Regions from separate parts of the Pseudomonas sp. TWI628 genome, predicted to be linked through region 2. Evidence: predicted binding sites of a transcription regulator. Region 2 holds the regulator's gene; the other holds the start of a gene.

Region 1 (7,707 bases), on a different contig from region 2:
GCGACAGTTCAGGTTGGCCGTCGGGATAGCGCATGTAGGGCGTGCCGTCCCAACCATTGGAGGCACGGAGCAAGACGTTGGATGTGAGCGTTGCCGGTTCGGCATCGAGGTTGGCGCAGCCGCTGATCAGCAGCGCAGAGGTCAGTATTGCGAGGATGCGCATGAAAAAAGCACCAGTGGATGAATGAATCGTCCACCCTGCGCAATGGTGATGAGTGAGTCTGTCAGCTGGATCTGTATTGCTTGTACGAAAAAGGGCCTCCCGAAGGAGGCCCTTTTGATCAGGTCATCGGCGCAAGGCGCCAATCAGATCAGCAGCTGTAGTACAGCTCGTATTCCAGCGGGTGCACGAAGGTGCGGACCTTGATTTCTTCTTCGCTCTTCAGCTCGATGAAGGCATCGATGAAGTCGTCGGAGAACACGCCGCCCTTGGTCAGGAACGCACGGCCTTTATCCAGCTCTTCCAGAGCTTCTTTCAGGCTGCCGCAAACTTGCGGGATGTCCTTGGCTTCTTCTGGCGGCAGGTCGTACAGGTTCTTGTCGGCAGCATCGCCTGGGTGGATCTTGTTCTGGATGCCGTCCAGGCCAGCCATCAGCAGGGCTGCGAAGGCCAGGTATGGGTTGGCCGATGGGTCCGGGAAGCGTGCTTCGATACGGCGGGCTTTCGGGCTGCCGACGTAAGGAATACGGATCGAGGCGGAACGGTTGCGAGCCGAGTAGGCCAGCATTACCGGCGCTTCGAAGCCTGGGACCAGACGCTTGTACGAGTTGGTCGACGGGTTGGTGAAGCCGTTCAGGGCCTTACCGTGCTTGATGATACCGCCGATGAAGTACAGGGCGGTGTCGGACAGGCCGGCATAGCCTTCACCGGAGAAGGTGTTCTTGCCGTCTTTCCAGATCGACATATGCACGTGCATGCCCGAGCCGTTGTCGCCGTACAGTGGCTTCGGCATGAAGGTGGCGGTACGGCCGTAAGCGTCGGCAACGTTGTGCACGACGTATTTCAGGGCTTGTACTTCGTCAGCCTTCTTCACCAGGGTGTTGAACTTGACGCCGATTTCGTTCTGGCCGGCAGTCGCCACTTCGTGGTGGTGAACTTCAACGGTCTGGCCCATTTCTTCCAGAGCGTTGCACATGGCGGTACGGATTTCGTGGTCGTGGTCGAACGGCGGAACCGGGAAGTAGCCGCCTTTCACGCCTGGACGGTGGCCTTTGTTGCCGCCTTCCACGTCTGCGTCGGACATCCACGAGCCTTGCTCGGAGAAGATCTTGAACATCGAGCCGGAGATGTCCGACTTGAACTTCACTTCGTCGAAGATGAAGAACTCTGGCTCTGGGCCAGCGAAGACGGTGTCACCGATGCCGGTGCTCTTCAGGTACTCTTCGGCGCGCTTGGCGATCGCACGTGGGTCGCGATCATAGCCCTGCATGCTCGATGGGTCGACGATGTCGCAGGTGATGATCAGGGTCGGTTCTTCGGTGAACGGGTCCAGAACGGCGGTCTCGTCGACCGGCATCAGGATCATGTCGGAAGCTTCGATGCCTTTCCAGCCAGCGATGGAGGAGCCGTCGAACATCTTGCCGACTTCGAAGAAGTCTTCGTCCAGGCCATCACGCGCCGGCATGGTCACGTGATGCTGTACGCCCTTGGTGTCCGTGAAACGCAGATCAATCCACTTGACGTCATGATCTTTGATGAGTTGAACCGACTTCGACATGTTGTCCTCCGGAGGGTCTAGAGCGCGGTGGGCCGCTGCTCTGGAAAAAGGGTGTTGCCGGGCGCGGATAGTCGGCCAAGCGTACCTGCCTCACAAGGGAGCAAATTGCATGCCAGTGCCCGAAAATGGCGAGGGCGGGATAAAAAGGGGCGTTTGCGGGCATTTGCCGGGCTGACGGCGGGTAAAAGTGCACCCTTAGGAGGCAGAAATCCAGTGTAGAGCACCAAATGAGTGCATGGCATGAAAGGTGTGCTTGTTTTGAGGGCCTCATCGCGGATAAATCCGCTCCTACAATGACCGCTCACCTGATTAGGAGCGGATTTATCCGCGATGAGGCCGGCACAGGCACTGCAAATTCTGTCTCCCACATTTATCTCAAAGCTTCTGATCAAAAGTTGGTCAAATCCTGAGCAATTTCCGCTATAATTCGCGCCCCTCATTTTCGGCAGGCCCTGCGCGCGCTGTTAACCCAATGAAACTTATCGTCAAAGTCTTCCCAGAAATCACCATCAAGAGCCGGCCGGTGCGCAAGCGCTTCATCCGCCAGCTCGGCAAGAACATCCGCAACGTGCTCAAGGATCTTGATCCAGAGCTCGCGGTCGATGGTGTCTGGGACAATCTCGAGGTGGTTACCCGCGTCGAAGACGAGAAGGTCCAGCGCGAGATGATCGAGCGCCTCACCTGCACCCCGGGCATCACCCACTTCCTGCAGGTCGATGAGTACCCGCTGGGTGACTTCGACGACATCGTCGCCAAGTGCAAGCACCACTTCGGCCACCTGCTGGCCGGCAAGCGCTTCTCGGTGCGCTGCAAACGCGGCGGCCACCACGACTTCACCTCGATGGACGTCGACCGCTACGTCGGCAGCCAGCTGCGCCAGCAGTGCGGCGCCGCCGGCATCGACCTGAAGACGCCGGAAGTCGTGGTGCGCATGGAAATCCGCGACCAGCGCCTGTATGTGATCCACAACCAGCACAACGGCATCGGCGGCTACCCGTTGGGCGCCCTGGAGCAGACCCTGGTGCTGATGTCCGGTGGTTTCGATTCCACCGTGGCGGCCTACCAGATGATGCGCCGCGGCCTGATGACCCACTTCTGCTTCTTCAACCTCGGCGGCCGTGCCCACGAGCTGGGCGTGATGGAAGTCGCCCACTACCTGTGGAAAAAGTACGGCAGCAGCCAGCGCGTGCTGTTCATCAGCGTGCCGTTCGAAGAAGTGGTCGGCGAGATCCTCAACAAGGTCGACAACAGCTACATGGGCGTGACCCTCAAGCGCATGATGTTGCGCGGTGCCGCGCACATGGCCGAGCGCCTGCAGATCGACGCGCTGGTCACCGGCGAGGCGATTTCCCAGGTCTCCAGCCAGACCCTGCCGAACCTGTCGATCATCGACTCGGCCACCGACAAGCTGGTGCTGCGCCCGTTGCTGGCCAGCCACAAGCAGGACATCATCGACCAGGCGACCGAAATCGGCACCGCCGACTTCGCCAAGCACATGCCGGAATACTGCGGCGTGATCTCGGTGAACCCGACCACCCATGCCAAGCGTCACCGCATGGAGCACGAAGAAAAGCAGTTCGACATGGCCGTACTGGAACGTGCCCTGGAGCGTGCCAAGTTCATCTCCATCGACCATGTGATCGATGAGCTGGGCAAGGACATCGAAGTCGAGGAAGTGGCCGAGGCACTGCCGGGCCAGATCGTCATCGACATTCGTCACCCCGATGCCCAGGAAGACGAACCTCTGGTGCTCGAAGGTATCGAAGTCCAGGCCATGCCGTTCTATGCGATCAACAGCAAGTTCAAGCACCTGGACCCTACGCGCCAGTACTTGCTGTATTGCGACAAAGGTGTGATGAGCCGTTTGCACGCACACCACCTGCTCAGTGAGGGACATGCCAATGTGCGTGTTTATCGTCCGACATAAGACGCCAGGGCTGTATGGCGGCAGCATCCGCCATCGCCCTCCCGACCATCGGGCCCGCTGAGCCTCAAACCGTACATATTCGCCGCCTACACTGGCGGCAACCGAATCCTCTGATCGAGATACAGTTGTGATCGAAAATCTGCGTAACATCGCCATCATCGCCCACGTTGACCATGGTAAAACCACCCTGGTCGACAAACTCCTGCGTCAGTCCGGCACCCTGGAGCGTAACGAGCTCAACGACGAGCGCGTCATGGACTCCAACGACCAGGAAAAAGAGCGCGGTATTACCATTCTGGCGAAAAACACCGCCATCAACTGGAACGGCTACCACATCAACATCGTCGACACCCCCGGCCACGCCGACTTCGGTGGCGAGGTTGAGCGTGTAATGTCGATGGTCGACTCCGTGCTGCTGCTGGTCGACGCCCAGGACGGCCCGATGCCGCAAACCCGCTTCGTGACCAAGAAGGCCTTCGAAGCCGGCCTGAAGCCGATCGTCGTGATCAACAAGGTTGACCGCCCGGGCGCGCGTCCTGACTGGGTTCTGGACCAGATCTTCGACCTGTTCGACAACCTCGGTGCCACCGACGAGCAGCTGGACTTCAAAGTCGTCTACGCCTCGGCCCTGAACGGCATCGCCGGTCTGGACCACACCGCCATGGGCGACGACATGACTGCCCTGTACCAGGCTGTCATCGACCACGTTCCAGCGCCAGCTGTTGACCGTGACGGCCCGTTCCAGATGCAGATCTCCGCACTGGACTACAACAGCTTCCTGGGCGTGATCGGTGTTGGCCGTATTGCCCGTGGTCGCATCAAGCCGAACACCCCGGTTGTCGCCATCGACGCTGACGGCAAGAAGCGTAACGGCCGTATCCTCAAGCTGATGGGCCACCACGGCCTGCACCGCGTCGACGTCGAAGAAGCCCAGGCTGGCGACATCGTCTGCATCAGCGGTTTCGACGAGCTGTTCATCTCCGACACCCTGTGCGACCCGACTGCTGTCGAGGCGATGAAGCCGCTGACCGTTGACGAGCCTACCGTTTCGATGACCTTCCAGGTCAACGACTCGCCGTTCTGCGGCAAGGAAGGCAAGTTCGTCACCAGCCGTAACATCAAGGACCGTCTGGACAAGGAGCTGCTGTACAACGTTGCCCTGCGCGTTGAAGAAACCGACTCCCCAGACAAGTTCAAGGTGTCGGGCCGTGGCGAGCTGCACCTCTCGGTACTGATCGAAACCATGCGTCGCGAAGGCTTCGAACTGGCCCTGGGCCGTCCGGAAGTGATCATCCGTGAAGTCGACGGCGTGAAGCAGGAACCGTTCGAAAACGTTACCATCGACATCCCTGAAGAATCCCAGGGCAAGGTCATGGAAGAGATGGGCCTGCGTAAAGGCGACCTGACCAACATGGTTCCGGATGGCAAGGGCCGTGTACGCCTGGAATACAACATCCCGGCTCGTGGTCTGATCGGTTTCCGTAACCAGTTCCTGACCCTGACCAACGGTGCAGGCATCCTGACTTCGATCTTCGATCGCTACGACACCGTGAAGTCCGGCCACATGTCCGGCCGTCAGAACGGCGTACTGGTTTCGGTCGAAACCGGCAAGGCGCTGACCTACTCGCTGGAAACCCTGCAGGCGCGCGGCAAGCTGTTCGTCGAGCACGGTCAAGAGATCTACAACGGTCAGATCATCGGCCAGAACAGCCGCGACAACGACCTGGGCGTCAACCCTACCAAGGGCAAGAAGCTCGACAACATGCGTGCTTCGGGTAAAGACGAAGTCATCGCCCTGGTTCCGCCAGTTCGCTTCACCCTGGAACAGGCTCTGGAATACATCCAGGAAGACGAGCTGTGCGAAGTAACGCCGAAGTCCATCCGTCTTCGCAAGAAGATCCTGGACGAAAGCGAGCGTACCCGCGCTGCCAAAAAAGCCAAGAACAGCTAAGTTAGTTCAGGCTGAATGAAAACGCCCCCGGTCGAAAGGCCGGGGGCGTTTTTGTTTGTGCGGCATCCGCTGGCGGCCTGTCGAGGTGTTGTCTAGGCTGATGAGCTTTATTTTCAAGGAAGAAGGCTTCATGAATGTTCGCTTGGTATTCGCGAGTGCCTGTCTGATCGCCAGCTTCCATGCCAGCGGCCAGCAGGACTGCGCCGGCCTGCGCCCGCAGGAAGTGGTCAGGTGCTACATCGGCAATGTTCGACAGGCGCCACTGGATGCCCAACTGTTCGAACAGACGTCATCGCCTGACTACAGGTTCCTGGCGTTTCACATGACCTCACAGCAATGGGCGCCGGCCCCGGTCACTGAGCCACGCGAATGGAAGCACGATGTCGAGTTGTACGTGCCGCGCCATGCTGTGCCCGGCAAGGCGTTGCTCGTCGTGAACAACGGCGTGCGCTTTGGTGCTGCGCAGCCCCCGAGCTATACCCGCGAAGTTTTGCGTGAGGTTGCCCTCAAGGCACGCATCGCGGTGGTGATGGTCAGTGATGTGCCGAATCAGGCGCTGACCTTTAGCGACGTCCAGAAACCCCTGCGTGAAGATGAAGCCGTTGCCCATACCTGGGCGCATTCGCTGAATGATCAGGCTGCCGCGCCGGAGCTGCCCTTGCAGGTGCCGATGGCCGCAGCGGCGAGCCGGGCGATGGATCTTGCGCAGGAACAGTTGAAAAAAATCGGGCACAAGGTTGACCGGTTCATCATCACGGGTGGCTCCAAGCGTGGTTGGGGGGCGTGGTTGACGGCGCTGGCCGATGACCGCGTGATGGCCATCGTTCCTAACGTGATCGAGGTGGAGGATACCGCCGCCATGCTGGCCGGCTTGCGTAAGCGCTACGGTGGCCACTGGCCCCTGGCGTTGTTGCCTTACCAGCAGGCGGGAGTCTTGAAGCAGCTGGACAGCCCCGGATTTGCGCGCCTGGCTGCCATGATCGATCCGATGCAGTACCTCAATGAGCCTGGCCAGCGCCTGGCGATCCCCAAGTACCTGATATCCGCCAGTGGCGATGATTTCTTCGCCCCCGACCCGGTTACCGATTACCAGCAGCGCCTGCCGGGGCAGACCAGCCTGAGGGTATTGCCGAATTCGGACCATGCCGGGGTGCGTGAGGCGGTGGTCAGTACGCTGGTGCCTGTGGTGAGGCGCCTGCATGAGGGCGAGCCGCTGCCGAGGGTGCAGCTGATCGCCGATGAGCGCGCGGGAACGATGCAGGTCAGATTTTCCGAGCGGCCATTGACCGTCAAGGTGTGGACGGCCAGCAACAGTCGGGATCGGGATTTCCGCTATGCCTGCGGGGTGCGCTACGTCTCCCAGACGATCAAGCCGAAGCGGCGGCTTACCGTGCAGCGAACTGTACCCAGCGTGGGTTGGCAGGCGCAGTTCATCGAGGCCACCTTCGCTGACGGTTTCATCGCTACCAGCCCGGTCAGTGTCTGGCCGCAGACCTTCCCGGATCATCCGCCAGCAGACCTTGGCGGGGCGTGCCGGAGTGTTCCTGCAGGCTAGGGCCAGCCACGGCAACGGCGGGCCCAGCCGCAGGGTGTAGCTGGAGTCTGAAGGTGTTGTAGGCTGCCTCTTTCAGGGCAGTTCATGCCTTGCGCGGGTGCCATGCCCTGCCTAGCGTGACGTGCTTCATTGAAAAGGAAGTACGCCCATGAAGTATCGATTCGCGCTGGTCATTCCCTGTCTAGTGGCCAGTTTTCATGCCAGTGCCCAGCAGGATTGCAGCGGCCTGCGCCCTCAGGAAATCGTCCACTGCCATATCGGTAATGTGCGACAGGCGCCTGTGGAATCCGTTTTGCTCGAGCACTCTTCCGAGCCTGGCTACGCATTCCGTCGTCTGCAGATGGCTTCGCAGGTGTGGGAGCCCGCCCCGGTGGTGGAGCCGCGTCGGTGGGAACATGATGTCGAGCTGCACATTCCGCGCGATGCAGCGCCCGGCAAAGCCTTGCTGGTGGTGAACAACGGTGTGCGTCACGGGCCGGCACAAACCCCGGACTATTCACGCGAAGCGTTGCGCGAGGTCGCGCTCAAGGCGCGTATCGCTGTCGTCATGATCAGT
Region 2 (7,707 bases):
TGGTCGCGCATCAACTTGCCGACGAACGACATGTGGCGTTTGCGCGCGCCATGGGCGGTGTGCTTGCAGGCTTCGGCCAGGGCTTTGCGCAGCTCGTCGGTGAGCGGCAGGCGCGCCAGGGTATCGGCCTTGACCGTGGTCAGGCGCTCGCCGAGTTCGACCAGTGCATGCAGTTCGCGCTTGATCTGGGTTTTGCTTTTTTCGCCGTCGAAGGCGTCGTCGTATGAATCAACCATGGTGGCAGTCCGCTAGAAATCGCCGCCATGATAACCAGTCGGGGGCCGCTTGTCCGGTCCGGTCGTAGAATGACCCTCGCCGAACGCAGAATTTGAGTGGAGAAAACCATGAGTGCAGTCCAGAGCGTAGGCCCAAAGGACCTGCCAGCGTTGCAGGAGCAGGTCGAAGCGATCATTGCAGAAGCACGCAAGCAAGGCGCCAGTGCCTGCGAAGTGGCGGTATCGCTGGAGCAGGGCCTGTCCACCACGGTGCGCCAGCGCGAGGTCGAGACGGTCGAATTCAACCGCGACCAGGGCTTTGGCATCACCCTCTATGTCGGCCAGCGCAAGGGTTCGGCCAGCACCTCGGCCAGTGGCCCGGATGCCATCCGTGAAACCGTCGCCGCTGCTTTGGCGATTGCCAAACATACCTCCGAGGACGAGTGTTCGGGCCTGGCGGATGCCGCGCTGATGGCCCGCGAGATCCCCGACCTCGACCTTTATCATGACTGGGACATCGAGCCGGAGAAGGCCATCGAGATGGCGCTGACTTGCGAGGCGGCGGCATTTGACGCCGACAAGCGCATCCTCAATGCTGATGGCACCACCCTGAACACTCACCAGGGTTGCCGCGTGTACGGCAACAGCCACGGCTTCATCGGTGGCTACGCCTCGACCCGGCACAGCCTGAGCTGCGTGATGATCGCCGAAGGCGAAGGCCAGATGCAGCGTGACTACTGGTATGACGTGAACCGCCAGGGCAACCTGCTGGCCGACCCGCGCAGCATCGGCGTGCGCGCCGCCCAGCGCGCTGCCAGCCGCCTGGGTGCGCGGCCAGTACCGACCTGCGAAGTGCCCGTGCTGTTCTCCGCCGAGCTGGCCGGTGGCCTGTTCGGCAGTTTCCTGTCGGCCATCTCGGGGGGCAACCTGTACCGCAAATCATCGTTCCTCGACGGCGCCATCGGTCAGCGCCTGTTCCCGTCCTGGCTGACCCTCGACGAGCGCCCGCACATTCCGCGCGCGCTGGGCAGCGCTGCATTCGACGGTGACGGCCTGGCGACCTACGCGAAACCGTTCGTCGACAAAGGCGAGCTGGTGTCGTACCTGCTGGGTACCTACTCCGGGCGCAAACTGGGCTTGCCAAGCACTGCCAACGCCGGCGGCGTGCATAACCTGTATGTCACCCATGGCGTGGAAGACCAGGCGGCGCTGATCCGTCGCATGGGCCGTGGCTTGCTGGTAACCGAGCTGATGGGCCATGGTCTGAACATGGTGACCGGCGATTATTCGCGTGGCGCGGCGGGCTTCTGGGTCGAGAACGGCGAGATTCAGCATGCCGTGCAGGAAGTGACCATTGCCGGCAATATGAAAGACATGTTCCAGCAGATTGTCGCGATTGGCAGTGATCTTGAGACCCGTAGCAATATTCACACAGGGTCGGTGCTGATCGAGCGAATGACGGTCGCTGGCAGCTGATACCCGCCAGAATCCCCGTGACATTGAAACCCGGCCATCGCGCCGGGTTTTTCTTTGATCACCAGGGTTTTGATTCGTTTGAATGCTTCCATGGCCTAGGTATAAAGGCAGCCGCACAGGAATGCACCCTGACAATTGGCAGGGGATATTGCAGAAAGGGGCTTACTCGCCTTCGTCGAAGAAGTTGTTGATCAATGCCACCAGTGCTTCCAGGGCCTCGCCGTCCTGCTCGCCCTCGGTCATCAGGTGCACCTGAGTGCCTTTGCCTGCGGCCAGCATCATCACCGCCATGATGCTCTTGCCGTCCACCAGCTTGTCGGGCGCGCGGCCGACGCGGACCTGGCAGGGGTATTTACCGGCCACGCCGACGAACTTGGCTGCCGCCCGGGCATGCAGGCCCAGCTTGTTGATGATGGTGATTTCGCGGGCGGGCATCGTGCGGTGGATCCTGTGGGCTAGAGGTCGCGGTGGCGGACCTGGACGTTTTTCAGGGATTGCTGCAACAGCTGGCCGAGGCGCTCGGTGATGTAGACCGAGCGGTGGTGGCCTCCGGTGCAGCCAATGGCGATGGTGACATAGGCGCGGTTGCTGGCGGCAAAGCGTGGTAGCCATTTGAGCAGGTAGCTGGAAATGTCGTTGAACATTTCTTCGACGTCCGGCTGTGCGGCCAGGTAGTCTCTGACTGGCTGCTCCAGGCCGGAATGATCGCGCAGCTCCGGTTTCCAGTATGGGTTAGGCAGGCAGCGTACGTCGAACACCAGGTCGGCATCGACCGGCATCCCGCGCTTGAAGCCGAACGACTCGACCAGGAATGCGGTGCCAGGCTCGGGCTGGTTGAGCAGGCGCAGCTTGATCGAATCGCGCAATTGGTAGAGGTTGAGGCTGGTGGTGTCGATCTTCAGGTCGGCAAGGTCGGCAATCGGCCCCAGCAGTTCGCTTTCAACGCGGATCGCTTCGGCCAGCGAGCGGTCGGCGTTGGTCAATGGGTGGCGACGGCGGGTTTCCGAGAAGCGCTTGAGCAGCGTGTCTTCGTCTGCGTCAAGAAACAGCACGTCACACTGGATGTGGCGCCCACGGGCCTCCGCCAGCAGTTCGGGGAAGCGCGACAGGTGGCTGGGCAGGTTGCGCGCATCGATCGAAACCGCCACTTTGGGTTGCAGCAGTTCGGTATTGATCAACGCATTTTCCGCCAGCTGCGGCAGCAGCCCGGCGGGCAGGTTGTCGATGCAGTAGAAACCGTTGTCTTCCAGGACATCGAGGGCGGTGCTCTTGCCGGAGCCGGACCGGCCGCTGACGATGATCAGGCGCATGTTCAGTGCTCGTTCTGTGCGTCCAGGACAACCTGGTACAGGGCCTCGCTGCTACCGGCGGCACGCAGCCGATCGCGGACCTCCTTGCGATCGAGCATGCTGGCGATCTGGCGCAGCAATTCAAGATGGGCATCGGTGGCCGCCTCTGGCACCAGCAGGACGAACAGCAGATCCACCGGTGCGCCATCGATGGCGTCGTAGTCGATCGGCGCATCCAGGTGCAGCAGGGCGCTGACTGGGGACGAGCAGCCTTCAAGTCGGCAATGGGGAATGGCAATGCCATTGCCAAAGCCGGTCGAGCCCAGTTTTTCGCGAGCGATGAGCTTTTCGAAGACGTCTTGCATCTCCAGCCCGTTTACTTGCTCGGCAATCAGGTTGGCGACCTTTTCCAGGGCGCGCTTCTTGCTGCCGCCCGGCACGTTCACCAGGGAACGGCCGGGGGTCAGGATGGTTTCGAGTCGGATCATGGATAAGAGGGATCAGCGGGCGGCTGCACCTTGCAGCAGGCTTTGCTGTTTTTCCTTGTGTTTTTTCAGTTGGCGGTCGAGCTTGTCGGCCAAGGCGTCGATCGCTGCATACATGTCTTCGTGTTCGGCGTTGGCAACCACTTCACCGCCGGGAATCTGCAGGGTCGCCTCGACCTTCTGCTGCAGCTTCTCGACTTTCATGATGACCTGCACGTTGGTGATCTTGTCGAAGTGACTTTCCACGCGAGCGAGCTTTTCAAGCACATAATCGCGCAGTGGCTGGGTGACTTCTACATGCTGTCCACTGATATTGACTTGCATACAGCTTCTCCTTTGTTGCCCGTGCATAAAGAGGCAGGTATTGCACCTGCCCCACAAACGCTGTGGCACATCCAGGGGCTACATCAGTCGCTTGCGCTCGCTCGACGGTGCGATGCCGAGGGACTCGCGGTACTTGGCGACGGTGCGACGGGCTACCTGGATGCCTTGTGCCTCCAGTAAACCAGCGATCTTGCTGTCACTCAATGGCTTTTTCTGATTTTCCGCCGCAACCAGTTTCTTGATGATCGCGCGGATTGCCGTAGACGAGCATTCTCCGCCTTCGGCGGTGCTGACGTGGCTGGAGAAAAAGTATTTCAGTTCGTAGATGCCACGCGGGGTGTGCATGTATTTCTGCGTGGTTACCCGCGAAATGGTCGACTCATGCATGCCCACCGCTTCGGCGATGTCATGCAGGACCAGCGGCTTCATCGCTTCATCGCCGTGGTCGAGGAAGCCGCGCTGGTGTTCGACGATTTGCGTGGCGACCTTCATCAGCGTTTCGTTGCGGCTTTGCAGGCTCTTGATGAACCAGCGCGCCTCTTGCAACTGGTTGCGCATGAAGGTGTTGTCGGCGCTGGTATCGGCGCGGCGGACGAAGCCGGCGTACTGCGGGTTGACCCGCAGGCGCGGGATCGCTTCCTGGTTCAGCTCGACCAGCCAGCGGTCGCTGTCCTTGCGCACGATCACGTCAGGCACCACGTATTCCGGTTCGCTCGACTCGATCTGCGAACCGGGCCGCGGGTTGAGGCTCTGCACCAGTTCGATCACCTGGCGCAGTTCGTCTTCCTTGAGCTTCATGCGGCGCATCAGCTGGCTGTAATCGCGGCTGCCGAGCAGGTCGATGAAGTCGGTGACCAGGCGCTGGGCCTCGCTCATCCAGGGCGTGCTGGCGGGCAGCTGGCGCAATTGCAGCAGCAGGCACTCGCCGAGGGTGCGTGCGCCGACGCCGGCCGGTTCGAACTGCTGGATGCGGTGCAGCACCGCCTCGACCTCGTCGAGCTCGATGTCCAGCTCCGGGTCGAAGCCTGCGCAGATTTCTTCGAGGGTATCTTCCAGGTAGCCCTGGCCGTTGATGCTGTCGATCAGGGTGACGGCGATCAGGCGGTCGGTGTCGGACATCGGTGCCAGGTTCAGCTGCCACAGCAGGTGGCTCTGCAGGCTTTCGCCAGCCGATGTGCGGGTGGTGAAGTCCCACTCGTCGTCATCGTTGCTCGGCAGGCTGCTGGCGCTAGTCTGGTAGATGTCTTCCCAGGCGGTGTCGACCGGAAGCTCGTTGGGGATTCGCTCGTTCCACTCACCGTCTTCCAGGGTTTCGGCACTGGAGGTGCTTTCCTGGAAGCTGTTGTCCTGGGCTTCGGCGGCCGGCTTGTTCTCGGCGTTGTCCGCCATCGGGTCGCTGTTGTCGAAGTCGTCGCCGTCTTCCTGACGTTCGAGCATCGGATTGGACTCCAGCGCTTCCTGGATTTCCTGCTGGAGGTCCAGGGTGGAGAGCTGAAGTAGGCGGATGGCCTGTTGCAACTGCGGGGTCATCGTCAGTTGCTGGCCCATTTTTAGGACGAGCGATGGTTTCATGGCTGGGGCTTAATACCTTGTTCGCCGGCGCGCATGCGCCATCCACTACACGAGGGCGCCAAAGCGCCAAATTCAAGCAAGTTTTATGCCTCAAATTGTAGCGTTTGCCTAGAGCGCTGTAACAACTTAAGCCCCTACAGGGCATTAATGCCAGTGCTCCAGGCAGGACCTGAGGGTCAGAGTCGGAACTCGTGGCCCAGGTAGACTTCCTTGACCAGGTCGTTGGCCAGGATGGTCTCGGCGTCCCCTTCGGCGATCAGTCGACCGTCGTTGACGATGTAGGCGGTCTCGCAGATATCCAGGGTTTCACGGACGTTGTGGTCGGTGATCAGTACACCGATACCCTTGGCCTTGAGGTGATGGATGATCTGCTTGATGTCGCCCACGGAAATCGGGTCGACACCGGCAAAAGGTTCGTCCAGCAGGATGAACTTCGGTGCGGTAGCCAGGGCGCGGGCAATTTCGACACGGCGGCGTTCACCACCGGAGAGGCTCATGCCGAGGTTGTCGCGGATGTGGCTGATGTGGAACTCCTGCAGCAGGCTTTCCAGCTCTTTGCGCCGGCCTTCGCGGTCGATGTCCTTGCGGGTCTCGAGAATGGCCATGATGTTGTCGGCCACCGACAGCTTGCGGAAGATCGAAGCTTCCTGCGGCAGGTAGCCGATGCCGGCGCGGGCGCGGCCATGCATGGGCTGGTGACTGACATCGAGGTTGTCGATCAGTACGCGCCCCTGGTCGGCCTGGACCAGCCCCACGATCATGTAGAAGCAGGTGGTCTTGCCGGCGCCGTTGGGGCCGAGCAGGCCGACGATCTGCCCGCTGTCGATCGACAGGCTGACATCACGCACGACTTGCCGCCCCTTGTAGCTCTTGGCCAGGTGCTGGGCTTTGAGGGTTGCCATTTACTCGGCCTTCTTCTTCGGCTGGATCACCATGTCGATGCGCTGACGTGGTTGAGTCACGTTGCCACCACGACCGGCGGTCGCAACCTGGGTCTTGGTGTTGTAGATGATCTTCTCGCCTTCGGTGGTGTTGCCTTCGTTCTCGACCTTGGCGCGGTCGGTGAGGATCACCGTATCTTTCTGCGCCTGGTACTGGATGGTCACCGCCCAGCCTTTCATCTTCTCTGGCTTGGCCGCGCTCTGCTGCTGCTCGAAGTAGGCCAGGTTGCCCACCGAGGTCACCACGTCGATGTCGCCATTGGCGGCACGGGTCATGGTCACGGTGTTGCCTTTGATCATCATCGAGCCCTGGGTGATGATCACATCGCCGGTATAGGTGGCCACGCCTTGCTTGTCGTCCAGGTGCGCGTTGTCGGCCTGGATGCGGATAGGCTGGTCACGGTCGGTCGGCAGGGCGAAGGCGCTCGCGCTTCCCAGTGCTGCGCTCAGGCTGAGCAAAAGGGGGAGGGTTTTAACGAGCCTCATACTGTCCTCTTACGTTAGAGAGCAAGTCCATCTTGCCTTCTTTCAAATACGCTTTCATTCCTTTGCCCGTAGTTGTGCCACCGGCGCCGTCGATTCTAACGGCTTGCTCGGTCTGCGCATATTGCTTCTGCGGGAATACGGTCATGCGGGAGCTGGTAACCACGAGTTCACGCTGTTTTTCGTCGATGCGTTGCACGCGGACATTCTCGATCAGCTCGACCTCGGTGCCATCCGGGTTGACCTCGGCACGTGCACTCTGCACGTGCCAAGGGTACTCGGTGCCCCGGTACATGTGCAGGTCGGGTGTGGTCAGCAGGGTGACTTCGCTGGCCCTGAGGTGCTCGACCTTGTCGGCGGTCATCTCGTATTGCAGCTTGCCGTCGGGCATGAACTGCACGCTGTGCGCGTTGATCGCGTAGTAATCGATGGCACTTTCGTCAACCTGGGCCACTGGCTTTTCGAGGAAGCTCTCGGGGCTGACATTCCAGTAGCCGATTGCCGCCAGCAGGGCGGTAATCACCGCGAGCAGCGCAATATTGCGGGCTTTCTTGCTGAACATGGGCAGCCTTAAAGGTAGTTGGCGTTGGCAGCGTCCAGGGTGCCCTGGGCCTGCATGATCAGTTCGCAGAACTCGCGTGCAGCACCTTCGCCGCCGCGTGCCTGGGTTACGCCGTGGGCGTGCTGGCGAACGAACGGCGCGGCGTTGGCCACGGCCATGCCCAGGCCTACCCGGCGGATCACCGGCAGGTCGGGCAGGTCGTCGCCCAGATAGGCGACCTGTTCATAGCTTAGGCCCAGTTCGGCGAGCAGGCCGTCGAGCACGACCAATTTGTCTTCGCGGCCCTGGTAAAGGTGAGGGATGCCGAGGTTCTTCGCCCGGCGCTCCACCACTGGGGTCTTGCGTCCGCTGATGATCGCC

The links. Region 2 encodes sigma-54, which starts transcription at its own class of promoters, with help from an activator protein. Its sites were predicted from a motif close to ANTGGCATNNANNTTGCTNT; they were not measured.
Region 1: a site for sigma-54 is predicted at 1,816-1,835, ahead of glnA (type I glutamate--ammonia ligase). Genes of this name have one in related genera too.

Annotation. Positions count from the first base shown of each region.
Region 1 covers NZ_JBDJMM010000037.1:24,517-32,223, forward strand. The annotation lists gene ABE528_RS24095 (cupin domain-containing protein) at 1-163, opposite strand, end outside; gene glnA (type I glutamate--ammonia ligase) at 312-1,718, opposite strand; gene thiI (tRNA uracil 4-sulfurtransferase ThiI) at 2,191-3,645, shown strand; gene typA (translational GTPase TypA) at 3,773-5,596, shown strand; gene ABE528_RS24115 (PhoPQ-activated protein PqaA family protein) at 5,727-7,151, shown strand; gene ABE528_RS24120 (PhoPQ-activated protein PqaA family protein) at 7,300-7,707, shown strand, end outside.
Region 2 covers NZ_JBDJMM010000014.1:123,433-131,139, forward strand. The annotation lists gene yjgA (ribosome biogenesis factor YjgA) at 1-236, opposite strand, end outside; gene pmbA (metalloprotease PmbA) at 345-1,691, shown strand; gene ABE528_RS13025 (HPr family phosphocarrier protein) at 1,854-2,126, opposite strand; gene rapZ (RNase adapter RapZ) at 2,147-3,001, opposite strand; gene ptsN (PTS IIA-like nitrogen regulatory protein PtsN) at 3,004-3,468, opposite strand; gene raiA (ribosome-associated translation inhibitor RaiA) at 3,481-3,789, opposite strand; gene ABE528_RS13045 (RNA polymerase factor sigma-54) at 3,868-5,361, opposite strand; gene lptB (LPS export ABC transporter ATP-binding protein) at 5,538-6,263, opposite strand; gene lptA (lipopolysaccharide transport periplasmic protein LptA) at 6,264-6,788, opposite strand; gene lptC (LPS export ABC transporter periplasmic protein LptC) at 6,775-7,347, opposite strand; gene ABE528_RS13065 (HAD family hydrolase) at 7,356-7,707, opposite strand, start outside.